2 regions of the Streptomyces sp. NPDC055749 genome follow, and region 2 is predicted to be linked to the other one. Evidence: predicted binding sites of a transcription regulator. Region 2 holds the regulator's gene; the other holds the start of a gene.
What was found. The regulator HspR, encoded in region 2, represses chaperone genes until heat shock. The targets are predictions, from matches to a motif close to TTGAGNNNNNNNNNCTCAA.
Positions count from the first base shown of each region.

Region 1: lon (endopeptidase La) is a predicted target of HspR. The motif match lies at 4,752-4,770, and genes of this name have one in related genera.

Region 1 covers NZ_JBSHFH010000005.1:58,229-65,883, reverse strand. The annotation lists gene ACWGO0_RS05415 (MarR family winged helix-turn-helix transcriptional regulator) at 1-221, opposite strand, end outside; gene ACWGO0_RS05410 (lysozyme) at 457-1,281, shown strand; gene ACWGO0_RS05405 (polysaccharide deacetylase family protein) at 1,528-2,208, shown strand; gene lon (endopeptidase La) at 2,306-4,729, opposite strand; gene ACWGO0_RS05395 (isochorismatase family protein) at 4,861-5,469, shown strand; gene ACWGO0_RS05390 (RNA polymerase sigma factor) at 5,503-6,114, shown strand; gene ACWGO0_RS05385 (zf-HC2 domain-containing protein) at 6,111-7,292, shown strand; gene ACWGO0_RS05380 (ABC transporter ATP-binding protein) at 7,289-7,655, shown strand, end outside.
Region 2 covers NZ_JBSHFH010000001.1:125,150-132,804, reverse strand. The annotation lists gene ACWGO0_RS00635 (pyridoxamine 5'-phosphate oxidase family protein) at 1-9, shown strand, start outside; gene ACWGO0_RS00630 ((2Fe-2S)-binding protein) at 120-440, opposite strand; gene ACWGO0_RS00625 (hypothetical protein) at 437-652, opposite strand; gene ACWGO0_RS00620 (helix-turn-helix transcriptional regulator) at 781-1,764, shown strand; gene ACWGO0_RS00615 (LuxR C-terminal-related transcriptional regulator) at 1,951-2,955, shown strand; gene ACWGO0_RS00610 (heat shock protein transcriptional repressor HspR) at 3,059-3,511, opposite strand; gene dnaJ (molecular chaperone DnaJ) at 3,513-4,703, opposite strand; gene grpE (nucleotide exchange factor GrpE) at 4,797-5,447, opposite strand; gene dnaK (molecular chaperone DnaK) at 5,444-7,297, opposite strand; gene ACWGO0_RS00590 (sugar transferase) at 7,603-7,655, shown strand, end outside.

The sequences.
Region 1 (7,655 bases), on a different contig from region 2:
CCCGCCGACTCCAGCCGTACGAGGAGGCCGTAGGCGGCGGATTCCAGGTCGGGGTGCACCTCACGGGCCATCTCCCCGGAGTTGGCCCGCGCCCGGCGCAGAAAGACGGCCAACTCCCGCTCCAGAGCCAGGAACTCGTGGAACTCCTGGTCCACACCACTCGCGCCGACTGCGCCGGGTTCACTCCCGCTTTCACTCCCGTGCACGTCAGCACCCCTCATACGCTTTCCTGCCGATGAAAGTTTCTTTCGCCGCCGGTCATCGCCGCAGCTCGGTCAGTATTTCGCAGGCGTAGACCAACGGCAGCTCCCAGACCCTCTTCCGCCGTACAGGTCTACGTGCGTAGCTTCGTAGTTGCCATCGGTGGCATGTCCACACCATGGCAGCTCTCCAGGGGTGTCCCGCACACGTCCCTGAGCCGGCAGTTCCCCCCACCGAGGCCCCGGAGGCACCCACATGCCCGTGCACAGATCCGGTACGTCACGCCGCTCGCGCTTCGCCGCGGTAGGAACACTCCTCGCAGCGCTCTCCCTCCTTCTCGCCCTGCCCGGCGCGGCCACCGCCAAGGAGACCCCCGTTCGCGGTACGGCCACGATGGGCCAGGGCGTGATCGCCCACGACGGCCAGGGCGGACTCCCCCGCGACACCCGCGCCGTGCAGACCGAGGGCGTGGACGTCAGCAGCCATCAGGGCAACGTCGCCTGGTCCACCCTCTGGAACAGCGGCGTGAAGTGGGCCTACGCCAAGGCCACCGAGGGGACGTACTACAAGAACCCCTACTTCGCGCAGCAGTACAACGGCTCCTACAACGTCGGCATGATCCGCGGGGCGTACCACTTCGCCACCCCGGACACGACCAGCGGGGCGACCCAGGCCAACTACTTCGTGGACAACGGGGGCGGCTGGTCGGCGGACGGCAGGACGCTGCCGGGCGTGCTCGACATCGAGTGGAATCCGTACGGCGCGCAGTGCTACGGCAAGACCCAGGCCGGGATGGTCTCCTGGATCCGCGACTTCGTGAACACGTACAAGGCGCGCACCGGACGTGACGCGGTGATCTACACCGCGACCAGCTGGTGGCAGACCTGCACGGGCAACAACTCGAGCTTCGGCGCCACCAACCCGCTCTGGGTGGCCCGCTACAACACCACCGTCGGCGAACTCCCGGCCGGCTGGGGCTACTACACGATGTGGCAGTACACGTCGTCCGGCCCGACGGTAGGCGACCACAACCGCTTCAACGGCGCCCTCGACCGCGTACAGGCGCTCGCGTACGGCTGATCCACCCCCACTGCCTCACAGGGCCCCGGCGACGAGCAAGCGTCGCCGGGGCTTCGTCATGCCCGCCCCGACGCCCTCTATACACAGCGTGTATACGCTCTATGTATAGTCCTCGACGTGCCACACAGCCCGTGTGCGGCCTGCCTCGAGGAGTGTCCTGCTGTGCCCAGAAAGACGACATCGTCCGGTGCCGGGTTGGCTGCCGCTCTTGTGACCGCGCTCACACTCGTACTCAGCGGCTGTTCGATGGAGACCACCGCACCCGGTTCGGCACGTCAGGACGCCGCGGCCGACGCCAAGGGATCGTTCGGGCAGGTGGACTGCCGGAAGGCGAAGTGCATAGCGCTGACGTTCGACGCGGGTCCGGCCGAGGACACTCCGCGGCTCCTGGACATCCTCAAGGAGAAGAAGGTGCCCGCCACCTTCTTCCTGCTCGGCGAGAAGCACGTGCTCAAGTACCCGGAGACCGTGCGCCGCATCGGCGCCGAGGGGCACGAGGTGGCCAACCACACCTGGTCGCACGAGACCCTGACCGACCGGAAGCCCGCCGAGATACGGGCCGAGCTGGAGAAGACGCAGGACGCGATATCGGTGATCACCGGCAAGAGACCGCGGCTGATGAGACCTCCGCAGGGCCGCACCGACGACACGGTCTCGGGGATCTGCAAGGAGCTCGGGCTGTCGCAGATCCTGTGGAGCGCGACGGCGAAGGACTACTCCACGAACGACTCCGCACTGATCAGGAAGCGGATACTCGACCAGGCGGGCAAGGACGGCGTCATCCTGCTGCACGACATCTACAAGGGCACCGTGCCGGCGGTTCCGGGCATCATCGACACGCTGAAGAAGCGCGGCTACACCTTCGTGACGGTCCCCCAGCTGATGGCCCCGGCCGAGCCGGTGCCGGGCACGGTCTACCGCCCGTAGACACCGGACACGCGGAACGGCCCGCCCTCCCCACCGGGGAGAACGGGCCGTCCGTTCCGGCCGTGCACGTCATGCCACGCCCGTCACTGCATGGCACTCACGCCGCGGCCGGGATCCTCCGCTCCCGTAGCCCGGCCGTGGCCGGGGCGAGGGCGATCTCCAGCACCTGGCGGACATCGGTCACCGGGTGGACCTCCAGCTTGTCGAGGACCTCGGCCGGGACGTCGTCCAGGTCGGCCTCGTTCCGCTTGGGGATCACCACGGTGGTGATCCCGGCCCGGTGCGCGGCCAGCAGCTTCTGCTTCAGGCCGCCGATCGGCAGCACCCGTCCGGTCAGCGACACCTCACCGGTCATCGCCACATCCGTACGGACCAGCCGCCCGGACAGCAGCGAGGCCAGCGCCGTCGTCATGGTGATGCCGGCACTCGGACCGTCCTTGGGCACGGCGCCCGCCGGGAAGTGGATGTGCGCGCCGCGGTCCTTCAGATCCGCGACCGGCAGCTCCAGCTCGGCGCCGTGCGACCGCAGGAAGCTCAGCGCGATCTGCGCCGACTCCTTCATGACGTCGCCGAGCTGACCGGTCAGGGTCAGTCCGGACGCCCCGGTCTCCGGGTCGGCCAGCGACGCCTCCACGAACAGCACGTCACCACCGGCGCCGGTCACCGCGAGTCCGGTGGCCACGCCCGGCACCGCTGTGCGGCGCTCGGCCGGGTCCTGCGCGGACTCCGGAACGTGGTGCGGGCGTCCGATCAGAGCCCGCAGATCCTCGTCGGTGACGGTGAACGGCAGCTCACGGTCGCCCAGTTCGTGCTGGGCCGCGACCTTGCGGAGCAGCCGGGCGACGGCCCGCTCCAGATTGCGTACGCCGGCCTCGCGGGTGTACTCGCCGGCCAGCTTGCGCAGCGCGGACTCGTCGAGCGTGACCTCTTCCTTCTCCAGACCGGCCCGCTCCAGCTGGCGCGGGAGCAGGTGGTCGCGGGCGATGACGACCTTCTCGTCCTCGGTGTAGCCGTCCAGCCTGACCAGCTCCATGCGGTCGAGCAGGGCCTCCGGGATGGCGTCGAGCACATTGGCCGTCGCCAGGAAGACGACGTCGCTGAGGTCGAGTTCGACCTCCAGGTAGTGGTCGCGGAAGGTGTGGTTCTGCGCCGGGTCGAGGACCTCCAGGAGGGCGGCGGCCGGGTCGCCCCGGAAGTCCGAACCGACCTTGTCGATCTCGTCGAGCAGGACGACCGGGTTCATGGAACCGGCCTCCTTGATGGCGCGGACGATACGTCCCGGCAGGGCGCCCACGTACGTACGCCGGTGGCCCCGGATCTCCGCCTCGTCCCGGACCCCGCCGAGCGCGACGCGGACGAACTTACGGCCCATGGCGTGCGCGACGGATTCGCCGAGCGAGGTCTTTCCGACGCCCGGCGGCCCCACCAGCGCCAGCACGGCGCCGCCGCGCCGCCCGCCGACGACACCCAGCCCCCGGTCGGCGCGCCGCTTGCGCACCGCCAGGTACTCGGTGATCCGCTCCTTCACGTCTTCGAGGCCCGCGTGCTCGGCGTCGAGAATGCGCTGGGCGCCGGGAATGTCGTACGCGTCCTCGGTCCGCTCGGTCCACGGCAGTTCGAGGACGGTGTCGAGCCAGGTCCTGATCCAGGATCCCTCCGGGCTCTGGTCGGAGGAACGCTCCAGCTTGTCGACCTCCTTGAGCGCGGCCTCGCGGACGTGCTCGGGAAGATCGGCGGCTTCGACACGGGTCCGGTAGTCGTCGGACTCGTCCTCCGGATCGCCGTTGAGCTCGGAGAGCTCCTTGCGTACGGCGTCGAGCTGGCGCCGCAGCAGGAACTCGCGCTGCTGCTTGTCGACGCCCTCCTGGACGTCCTTGGCGATGGACTCGGCCACGTCCTGCTCGGCGAGGTGTTCGCCGAGCCACTGGATGGCGAGCTTCAGCCGGACGACCGCGTCGGCGGTCTCCAGGAGCTGCACCTTCTGGGCGGTGGTCAGGAACGGCGAGTACCCGGAGTTGTCGGCGAGCGCGGAGATGTCCTCGATCTGCTGCACCCGGTCCACGACCTGCCAGGCGCCGCGCTTCTTCAGCCAGCTGGTCGCGAGTGCCTTGTACTCCTTGACCAGTTCCACGGCGGAGCCGGGCAGCGGATCCGGGACGAGCACGTCGACCCTGGTCCCCTCCACCCACAGCGCTCCCCCGGGCCCACTGGTCCCGGCACCGATCCGCACCCGGTCACGGGCCCGGATGAGCGCACCCGGGTCGCCGTCCGAGAGCCGCCCGACCTGCTCGACGGTGCCGAGGACACCGGTCCCCGTGTAGGTCCCGTCGATACGCGGCACGAGCAGCACCTCGGGCTTGCCGCCACCGGCGCGCGCGGCGGCCTGGGCGGCCTCCACGGCGGCGCGCACCTCCGTGTCCGACAGATCCAGCGGCACCACCATTCCGGGCAGCACCACCTCGTCGTCGAGCGGCAGCACAGGCAGATCCATCGGTGTGAACGCCTTGGACTCCGTAGCCATGATCTCCCCTTCGGCAGTCAAGTTGAGCTATGTCGACTCAATGCTCCTGAGCGGCCGAATGTTCCCCGGAGCGCGTTCGCTCTCAGCGATCACCTGTCTGGGGCTCTCCTACGGTTCAACATGATGGCGCCATGACCCATACCGCGTTTCCCGAAAAATCCCTGCCGGCCGCCCTGATAGACGCCCTGATCGTCGTGGACGTCCAGTCGGCCTCCGTCTCCGGCGACGGGGCGGTGCCGGGCGCGGCCCGGCTCCTGGACCGGACGACGGACCTGATCGCCCGGGCCCGGGAGGCGGGGTCGCTCGTCGTGCACATTCAGAACGACGGGCAGCCCGGAGCGGACGACGAGCCGCACACCCCCGGCTGGGAGCTCCACCTCCCCGTCGAGACAGGACCCACGGAGTTCGTGATCCGCAAGCCCAGGGACGACGGCTTCGAGGGGACCCCGCTCGGCAGCCTGCTGACCGATTCCGGCGTACGGGGACTCGTCATCTGCGGCCTGATGTCCGAGATGTGCGTCCAGGCGACGGCCCGGGGCGCCCTGGAGCGCGGGTACCGGGTCGTCCTGCCCCACGACGCCCACGCGACGCACAACATCCCGGCGGTACCCGGAATCAGCGAGGAGATCCCGGCCGCCACGGCTTCACGGGTCGCCGCCTGGGCCATCAGCAACGAGGCCGAGGTCACCACTCCGGCCTCGGACGTCAGGTTCGCCGCACTGCCGTCACCCTCCCGGTGAACCGGATGCGGTCCCGCCGTCGATAGAGGGATTGTGAGGCTGCTACGCCCTGCGGGGGACCACAGGAACGACGAGGACGAGGACGCCGCGCTGCTGCGCGCCGTCGCTCAAGGGGACGCGAGCGCCCTCGGCGCGCTGTACGACCGGCACGCGGGCTGGCTCCATGCCCGGCTGACCCGGCGGTGCGGGGACGCGGAGACCGTACGGGAGGTATTGCAGGACACCTTCGTGACGGCCTGGCAGTCCGCCGGGTCGCACCGGGGCACGCGGGTCGGCGGCTGGCTGTGGGTGATCGCGGCCCGCCGCCTGGTGGACGCGCAACGGGCCGGGGCCAGAGCGGCACGGCCTGGTTCCGCTTCCGGGTCCCGGGACATCGCGTGGGACGCCGTGCCCTCCGCCGAGGAACGGGTGCTGGCCGGGCTGGAGTACGGCGACGTGGGCACCGCGCTCGACCGGATCTCCCCCGAACTGCGGGAGGTGCTGCGGGCGACGGTCATCGACGGCCTGACGACCCGGGAGACCGCCCGGCTGCTCGGCATACCGGAGGGCACCGTCAAGACACGGGCCATGCGCGCCAGACGTGAACTGCGCGCGGCCCTCGATCTGTTGGCCACGGACCACGATCCGCTGGGAGGTACGGCATGAGGCGTACGGACACGTGGCACGTGGACGAGGAACTCGCCATCGGGTACGCGGCAGGCACGGCGGCGGAGACGGACGCCTGGTCACTGGAGAAACACGTCGAGGCGTGCGGAAGCTGCGCGGCACGGGTGTCGTCTGCGGTCACCGCCCGGGACGGCATGGGGGCGGCCCTGGCGGACATCCGAGCGACGGTACTTGCGGCTGCGGCGCCCCAGCGGGCGACGGCCCGGGCCCCACACCCGTGGGACGCGCTCCGGCCCGGGGCGGGGCCTGCGGCCGCCCGGGGGGGCGGGGCGGGGGCGGGGTCCGCGGTCACCCGCGCACTCCGGTCCGGGGCGGGGCCTGCGGCCACCCGGGGGCACCGGGGCGGGGCGGAGCCTGTGGCCGCCCGGGGGCGCCGGGCCGCCGCCCGGTTCGCCCGCGCCCTCCGGGCGGGGGCCGGCCACCCGGACACCCGCGCGCGGCGGGGCACGATCGGCTCCCCGGACACCCTTGCGCGGCGCACGAAGGCCGGCAGCAGGGCCCTCCGCGCGCTCCGCGCCCGCCCCGGCTCCGCCGTCGCCCGCGTTCTCTGGGCCGCGGGGCCTGCCCTGCGCGGGCCCTGGCTGCTGGCTCTCGTCCTCGTGGCCCTGGGCGCCCTCGCCCTGGCGTACGGGGCGGGGCTCGGCGGGGAGGTCCGGCCTTTGCTCCTCGTCGTCGCGCCCGCGCTGCCGCTCGCGGGGGTGTTCGTCTCGTACGGGCGGCACGCCGATCCCATGCACGAGATCACCGCCGCGACCCCGTCCGGCGGGCTGCGGCTGCTGCTGACCAGGACCGCCGCGGTGCTCGGAGCGAGCATCCCGGCGCTGACGCTCGCCGGGGCCGCGCTGCCCGCGGCCGTGGGCGGGCCCGGCGCCGTGGCGTGGCTGCTGCCCGGACTGGCGCTGACACTCGCGGCCCTGGCCCTCGGTTCGTACGTCGGCTGCCGGACCGGCGCCGCGGCCGTCGCCGCGGGCTGGGCCTTCGCCGTCGCCCTTCCCACCGTCGGCACCTCGCCCCGAGGTCCGTTCGCCCTGGCGGCCGAGGCCGCCACGTACTTCGCGGGGCCCGGCGTCCAGACCGGCTGGGCGGCCGGTGCGCTGGTGTGCGCGGCGCTTCTCGCCGTACGCCGTAAATCCTTCGACCATCTGGAGACGTCGTGAGTGCAAGGGTCACCGGACTGACCGTCCGGCACCGCAGGAAGACCGCGCTCGACGCCGTCGACCTCGACTTCGCGGCGGGTGTGCACGGCCTCCTCGGGCCGAACGGCGCGGGCAAGACCTCGCTGATCCGCGTACTGGCGACCGTGGCTCCACCCGCCGGGGGGCGGGTGGAACTGCTGGGCCAGGACGTCGGTGACGCGTCCGGGCACCGCGCCCGCTCGGCGGTGCGGCGCAGGCTGGGCTATCTGCCGCAGGAGTTCGGGTACTACCCGGGCTTCACGGTCCGCGAGTTCGTCGGGTACGTCGCCTGGCTCAAGGAGATGGACGGCGCGGCCACCCCCGCCGCCGTGGAACGCGCCGTGG
Region 2 (7,655 bases):
AGGGGCTGAACCGGCCCCGGGCCCGAATCCGGGCAGCACAACGGCGCCATCGTGTTCAGGTCACGATGGCGCCGTTGTGTGGGGGAAGCGCCTGAACGATATGGAACGACGGGGGTCGCTCAGGCACTGCGGGGGGTGGCGGAGATGGCTTCAGGTTCGAACAGCTCATGGTCCCGCTGATCGAGATTGACGAAGATCATGCCGTACCTCACGGCACAGCGGACCGGTTGCGGAGCCCCGCGGGGCCGACGAAGGCAGCGATAGGCGCGGACGTCCTCGCCCTCTTCCATGACGACGACGATCGGCTCACCGAACAGGGTGACCATCAACGAGTCGCCACGACGGGGGAGTGCCGTGAGCAGATCGATGAAGTGCCACCCGGAGCGATAGGCCGTGGCCATCTCGCGCCGGAAGGTGCGGTCGTCCGGCGGAGTGGTCATGCGACCGTGCGGGCCGGCGCGGACCAGCCGATGTCGGTCGGGGCAACCCAGCCGATATCACCCGATGCGACGGCCGGGGCAGCCCAGCCGATATCACCTGATGCAACAGCCGCCTCGCTGCTCCAGCCAATGTCGCCACCGCTCAGCAGTCCAAGACCCAGGGCCGCAACGAACGAGGCGGCAAGCGCCGAGCGAAGCATTCGCTTGTACATAGTCGGCTTCGTCCTCACTTGTGGATTCTTCTCCCCCGCACCTAAGACGATGTCTCACCTGGGCACACGAACACCACAGCGTCGATGCATCATGTTCCTGCATGTTCAGGAACCTGGGGGGTGAAGATATGACCACAAACAACACAAAAGCGACACATCCTCATGGGGTCACCGAACTGTGCGAGGCGGGAGGACGCCTTTACGCCAGCGCACTGCGCTCCGGTCGCATCGCCCGCGTCGAGGTCGAACCGGCTCCGTGCCTCATGGACTTCGCCCTGTTGCATCCCGACCCCGACGATGCGGACTGGCTCCGGCCCGTTCCGCCGTCCGCCGCTCTCGCACAGCATCTGCATCCCATAGAACGCGAAATCCAGGAGCGCCGAAGGCACTCGCTCGAACTCACCGAGTCCTTCGAGCCCTTCATGGACATCAGCGCTCAGGGGCCACCGGCCACCCACGCCATCACGGTGCTGGAGGGGGTCAACCGGATCAATGCGGCCCTTGATCTCGCCACCGCAGAGTGCCGGACCGAAGTGCTCACCGTCCAGCCCGGGGGAGGCCGCGACGAGGACAGCCTCAGCAAATCGTTGGAACGCGGCCTGTCAGTCGTCCATCGGGGCGTCAAGATACGCACTTTGTACCAGCACACCGTGCGTCACAGCCCCAGCACCTTGGCCTACGCGGAGCGCATAGCCGATGCCAACGTCGAAATACGGACGCTGGAAGAACTCATCGAACGGCTGATCGTCTTTGACAGGACGGTCGCGTTCATCCCCGCCCAGGACGACCGTCAAGTCGCCTTGGAACTCAGGCATCCGGGGCTGGTCGAGTACCTCGTCAAGGTATTCGACCAACTATGGACCCGCGCCGCCCCCCTTTTGGAGGACGTCAAGTACGACCCAACTCCCCAAGGAATCTCCGGCGTCCAACGCTCCATCGCTCAACTCCTCGTCGATGGCCATGTGGACGACTCCATCGCCCGCCGTCTCGGCATGAACGTCCGCACATGCAGGGCGCACGTTGCGAAACTCGCTGCGGCGCTCGGAAGCAACAGCCGGGCACAACTCGGCTATCTGATCGCCCGGTCAGGAATCCTGGACCAGGACTCCTGACCGTCCGGCGCCTCCAGCATCCCCACCCCAGGAGCCGGAAGGCGCGACCGCGCAACGGGGGAGAGCACGGCCGCACCCTGTTCCATCAGGGAAGTTCCCGGCTCCCCCGACCCGTCCACACTCTCCCGAAAGCTACGCTTCCACCACCGTCATCTTTCTGCACTGCAAAAAGTGGGGGGCCCACAAATGGATACGGAAACGGCAAACGAAGTCCATTCGCATGGGAACAGAGAACTGTGCGACCCGGCGATCCGGCTGTACGAGGCAGCGCTCCGCAAAGGGCGTATCGCCCGCGCCGAACTCACCGCCGCACCCTGCCTCATCGAGATGGCACTACTACATCCCGACCCGAGGGACGACGCGTGGCTACGACCCGTTCCACCATCCGCCGCCCTGGCACACCTGCTGCAGCCCATCACCCGCGAGATAGACGAGCGCGTGCAACTCACCGCCGCACTGAGCCGGTCACTGGCGCCACTGACCGCGGTCGCCAGCGATGACCCCAACCTCGCGATCACCGCGCTCGAAGGCAAAGAGACAATCCAGTCGGCCGTCGACGAGGCCACCGCCGCCGCCACGTACGAAGTCCTGACGGCCCAGCCAGGCACCAACCGAGCTCTGAACAACATGCAGGCGGCCCTGGCCAATGGCCGGAGCCTCATCCGGCGCGGCATCCAACTGCGGCACATCTACCAGCATCCGGCGCGCTACAGCAGCTACGTCCGGGAGTACCTGGAGCAACTGCCCACGGGCCATCTACAGGTTCGCACCACAGAACAGACCGTCGAGCGGCTGATCATCTTCGACCGTGCGGTGGCGTTCATCCCTGCCTCACCCGATCGCGAAACTGCCTTGGAGATCCGGCACCCAGCGCTCGTCCGCTACTTGTTCCAGGTCTACGAAACCCTCTGGGCACAAGCCACGCCCATCACCGAGCATCTCCAGCCCGTCGCCCCCGGCACCCCCATCACCGCCGTCCAGCACAGCATCGCCCGCCTGCTCGTCGAAGGCCACGTCGACGACGTCGTGGCCCGCAAGCTGGGCATCAGCGTCCGTACCTGCCGTGCCCACATCGCCAAGCTCATGCAGGCACTCGACGCGTCGAGCCGGACCCACCTGGGGGCACTGCTCATCCAGTCGGGCCTGGTCGAAACCGTTGCCACTACAACCCCCCAGGCCGACGCCCCGTGACGGCACCCCGGCCCCGTACAACACACACGATGCTCACGCTGACAGCAAAAGGCCCGTGCCCCCGAACCACTCGGGACCACGGGCCTTCTGCCACTCAACTCGCCTAGTCCGTAACCCTCTTCGGCTTCGGACGCCACACCACCAACGCACTCGCCTGCTGCACGTCCTGGTACGGGACCAGGTCGCGGCGGTACGAGGCGTGGACCTGGGCCTCGCGCTGCTGCATGGCCACCGCCGCTCCGTCGACCGCTGCCGAGAGCTCCGCGACGCGCTGCTGGAGCGCGGCCACCTGGTTCTCCAGCTCGATGATGCGCTTGATACCGGCCAGGTTGATGCCCTCGTCCTGCGACAACTGCTGTACGGTGCGCAGCAGTTCGATGTCGCGGGCCGAGTAGCGCCTGCCGCGGCCGGCGGTGCGGTCCGGGGAGACCAGGCCGAGGCGGTCGTACTGGCGCAGCGTCTGCGGGTGCAGGCCCGAGAGCTGGGCCGCGATCGAGATCACGTACACCGGTGATTCGTCGGTCAGCTGGTACGGATTACGTCGACGGCCGTCCATCTCAAGCTCCCTTCGCAGCCTGGAACAGCTCCGCCCGCGGATCCTCCTCCGCGGTCGCCTTCCGGTACGCCTCCAGTGCGTCCCTGGCCTCGGGTGCGAGGTCCTTGGGCACTGCGACCTCCACGGTGACCAGGAGGTCGCCGCGGGTGCCGTCCTTGCGGACCGCGCCCTTGCCGCGGGCGCGCATCGTACGCCCGTTGGGGGTGCCGGCCGGAAGCTTGAGGGTGACCGCGGGGCCGCCGAGCGTGGGGACCTTCACCTCGCCGCCGAGCGCCGCCTCCGTGAAGGCGATCGGCACGGTGACCGTGAGGTTGTCGCCCTTGCGGCCGAATACGGGGTGGGCGTCGACGTGGACGACGACGTACAGATCGCCGGCCGGTCCGCCGCGTTCGCCCGGGCTGCCCTTGCCGCGCAGCCGGATGCGCTGCCCGTCCAGGACGCCCGCCGGAATCCTGACCTGCATGGTGCGTGCCGACTTCGCCCGTCCGCTGCCCTTGCAGACCTCGCAGGGGTCCTGGGCGATGAGGCCCCGGCCCTTGCAGTCCACGCAGGGATCGGTGAGCGAGAAGCCGCCGCCGCTGCCGCGCGAGACCTGTCCGGTGCCGACGCAGGTCGGGCAGACCCTCGGGGTGCCGTTCTTGTCGCCGGTGCCCGAACACGCCTTGCAGGGCGCCTGGCTGGACATCCGCAGCGGGACCGTGGCCCCGTCGACCGCCTCGGTGAAGCTGAGCGTCACCTCGGACTCGATGTCCTGGCCGCGCCGCGGCTGCACACGGGTGCCGGCGCCGCCGCGGTTGAAGAGGCCGCCGAAGACGTCTCCCAGACCACCACCGCCGCCGCCGAAGCCACCGGCGCCACCGGGCTGGCCGCCGCCCGGGGCTCCTCCGAAGAGGTCGCCCAGGTCGAAGTTGAAGTTGCCTCCCGCGCCACCGGGACCGGCCCGGAAGCCTCCGTTGCCGAAGAGCGCGCGGGCCTCGTCGTACTCCTTGCGCTTCTTGCTGTCGCCGAGGATGTCGTTCGCCTCGGAGATCTCCTTGAAGCGCTCCTCCGCCTTGGCGTCACCCTTGTTGGCGTCCGGGTGGAACTCGCGGGCGAGCTTCCGGTACGCCTTCTTGACCTCGGCGTCGGTGGCGTCCTTGGGGACGCCGAGGACCTTGTAGTAGTCCTTCTCGACGAAGTCCTTCGTGCTCATCGACGTCCCTCCTTCCGGACGATCGGCCGAGGAGCCGGCCCGGGGGCCGGGCTCCTGGCCGGTCGGTGTGCACCGAGTTGGTCAGACCTGATGTCAGACCTCCTCCGTGCCACCGCTCTCCTCGTCGTCTGCCTTCTCTTCCTTCGCCGTCGCCGGCGTCGCGCCCGGCTGCGGCTCGGCCACGGCCACCCGCGCGGGGCGGATGGTGCGCTCGCCGATGCGATACCCCGGCTGCAGGATCGCCACGCAGGTGTCCTCGGTGACGTCCGGTGCGTACGAGTGCATCAGGGCCTCATGGATCGTCGGGTCGAAGGGCTCGCCCTCCTTGCCGAACTGCTGGAGGCCCATCTTCGCGGCGACCGTCTCCAGGGACTCGGCGACCGACTTGAAGCCGCCGGTCAGCTCGCCGTGTTCCCGCGCGCGGCCGACGTCGTCGAGCACGGGCAGGAGCTCGGTCAGGAGACCCGCTACTGCGATCTCCTTCACCGTGACCCGGTCCCGCTCGACGCGGCGGCGGTAGTTCTGGTACTCGGCCTGGAGCCGCTGGAGGTCTGCGGTGCGCTCGCCGAGCGCGGTGCGGACCTGGTCCAGCTGTGCCGTCAGACCGACTGTCTGTACGTCGTCCCCGGCCGGGGACGCCTCCTCCTCCGGAGAGGGGGTGGCGTCCTTCGGCTCAGCTCCGTCAGGGGTGGCGCCGGAGGGGACGTCAGGCTTCTCCTCGAAGCCCGGAGTCTCCTCGGTCACACCGCACCGCCCTTGGCGTCCTTCTCGTCGTCCACGATCTCGGCGTCGACGACATCGTCATCGGCCTTGGCCTGGCCGTCGGTGGGCGCGTCCGCACCCGGCGTCGCACCGTCGGCCTGGGCGTTGGCGTACATCGCCTGGCCCAGCTTCTGGGAGACGGCCGCGACCTTCTCGGTGGCGGTACGGATCTCGGCGGTGTCCTCGCCCTTGAGCTTTTCCTTCAGCTCGGTGAGGGACTCCTCGACCTCCGTCTTGACGTCGGCCGGAACCTTGTCCTCGTTGTCCTTGAGGAACTTCTCCGTCTGGTAGACGAGCTGCTCGCCCTGGTTGCGGGACTCGGCGGCCTCGCGACGGCGGTGGTCCTCGTCCGCGTACTGCTCGGCCTCTTCGCGCATCCGGTTGACCTCGTCCTTCGGCAGCGAGGAGCCACCGGTGACGGTCATCTTCTGCTCCTTGCCGGTGCCGAGGTCCTTGGCAGCGACGTGCATGATGCCGTTGGCGTCGATGTCGAAGGCGACCTCGATCTGCGGCACGCCACGCGGGGCCGGCGGCAGACCGGTGAGCTCGAACATTCCGAGCTTCTTGTTGTACGCCGCGATCTCGCGCTCGCCCTGGTAGACCTGGATCTGCACGGACGGCTGGTTGTCCTCGGCCGTCGTGAAGATCTCGGAGCGCTTGGTCGGGATGGTCGTGTTGCGCTCGATGAGCTTCGTCATGATGCCGCCCTTGGTTTCGATACCAAGCGACAGCGGCGTGACGTCGAGGAGCAGAACGTCCTTGACCTCGCCCTTCAGGACACCGGCCTGGAGCGAGGCGCCGATGGCGACGACCTCGTCCGGGTTGACGCCCTTGTTGGCTTCCTGACCACCGGTGAGCTCCTTGACGAGCTCGGCGACGGCCGGCATACGGGTCGAGCCACCGACGAGAACGACGTGGTCGATCTCGGAGAGCTGGATGCCCGCGTCCTTGATGACGTTGTGGAACGGGTTCTTGCAGCGGTCCAGGAGGTCCGCGGTGAGCTGCTGGAACTGAGCGCGCGTGAGCTTCTCGTCCAGGTGCAGCGGGCCCTCGGCCGACGCCGTGATGTACGGCAGGTTGATCGTGGTCTCCGTGGAGGAGGACAGCTCGATCTTCGCCTTCTCCGCGGCCTCGCGGAGACGCTGGAGAGCCATCTTGTCCTTGGACAGGTCCACGCCGTGACCGTTGGCGAACTGCTTGACCAGGTAGTCCATGACGCGCTGGTCCCAGTCGTCACCACCGAGGTGGTTGTCACCGTTGGTGGCCTTCACCTCGACGACGCCGTCACCGATCTCCAGGAGGGACACGTCGAAGGTGCCGCCACCGAGGTCGAAGACGAGGATCGTCTGGTCGTCCTTGTCGAGCCCGTACGCCAGCGCGGCGGCGGTCGGCTCGTTGACGATACGCAGGACGTTCAGGCCCGCGATCTCGCCGGCCTCCTTCGTCGCCTGACGCTCGGAGTCGTTGAAGTACGCCGGGACGGTGATGACCGCGTCGGTCACCTTCTCGCCCAGGTAGGACTCGGCGTCACGCTTCAGCTTCTGCAGGATGAAGGCGCTCATCTGCTGCGGGTTGAAGCTCTTGCCGTCCAGGTCGATCTTCCAGTCAGTGCCCATGTGGCGCTTGACGGAGCGGATGGTCCTGTCGACGTTCGTCACTGCCTGGCGCTTCGCCACCTCGCCGACGAGAACCTCGCCGTTCTTCGCGAAGGCGACGACGGACGGCGTGGTCCTGGCGCCTTCGGCGTTGGTGATGACGGTGGGCTCGCCGCCTTCGAGAACGCTCACGACGGAGTTAGTCGTGCCCAGGTCGATGCCGACCGCACGTGCCATTTCAATTCCTCCAACTGACTACTTGAGTGGATCTGACTCAAGGATGCATGACACCCGCCCCAGAGTCAACAGACCTGAGTCGAGTCGACTCAACTAACGTGCTCACACCCTTGCTCACCAGCGGTTTTCCCTGAGGAGGCGCTGCGCGGCTTCACGCACCATCCGCCCCACGGGGCGACACCCGCCCCCTCGCGCGCGCCACACGCCCCGACCCACCATCGCACCGTGGGATCGTTCTGTCACAAAATGCCGTGAGCCGGTCAAAACCGGCACGTCGGCACGCCACCGATCCCCGGGCAGGTGCGATGCAGAACGCGAACCGGACTGCGGCAAGAACCGCGGCAAGCACCGCGGCACG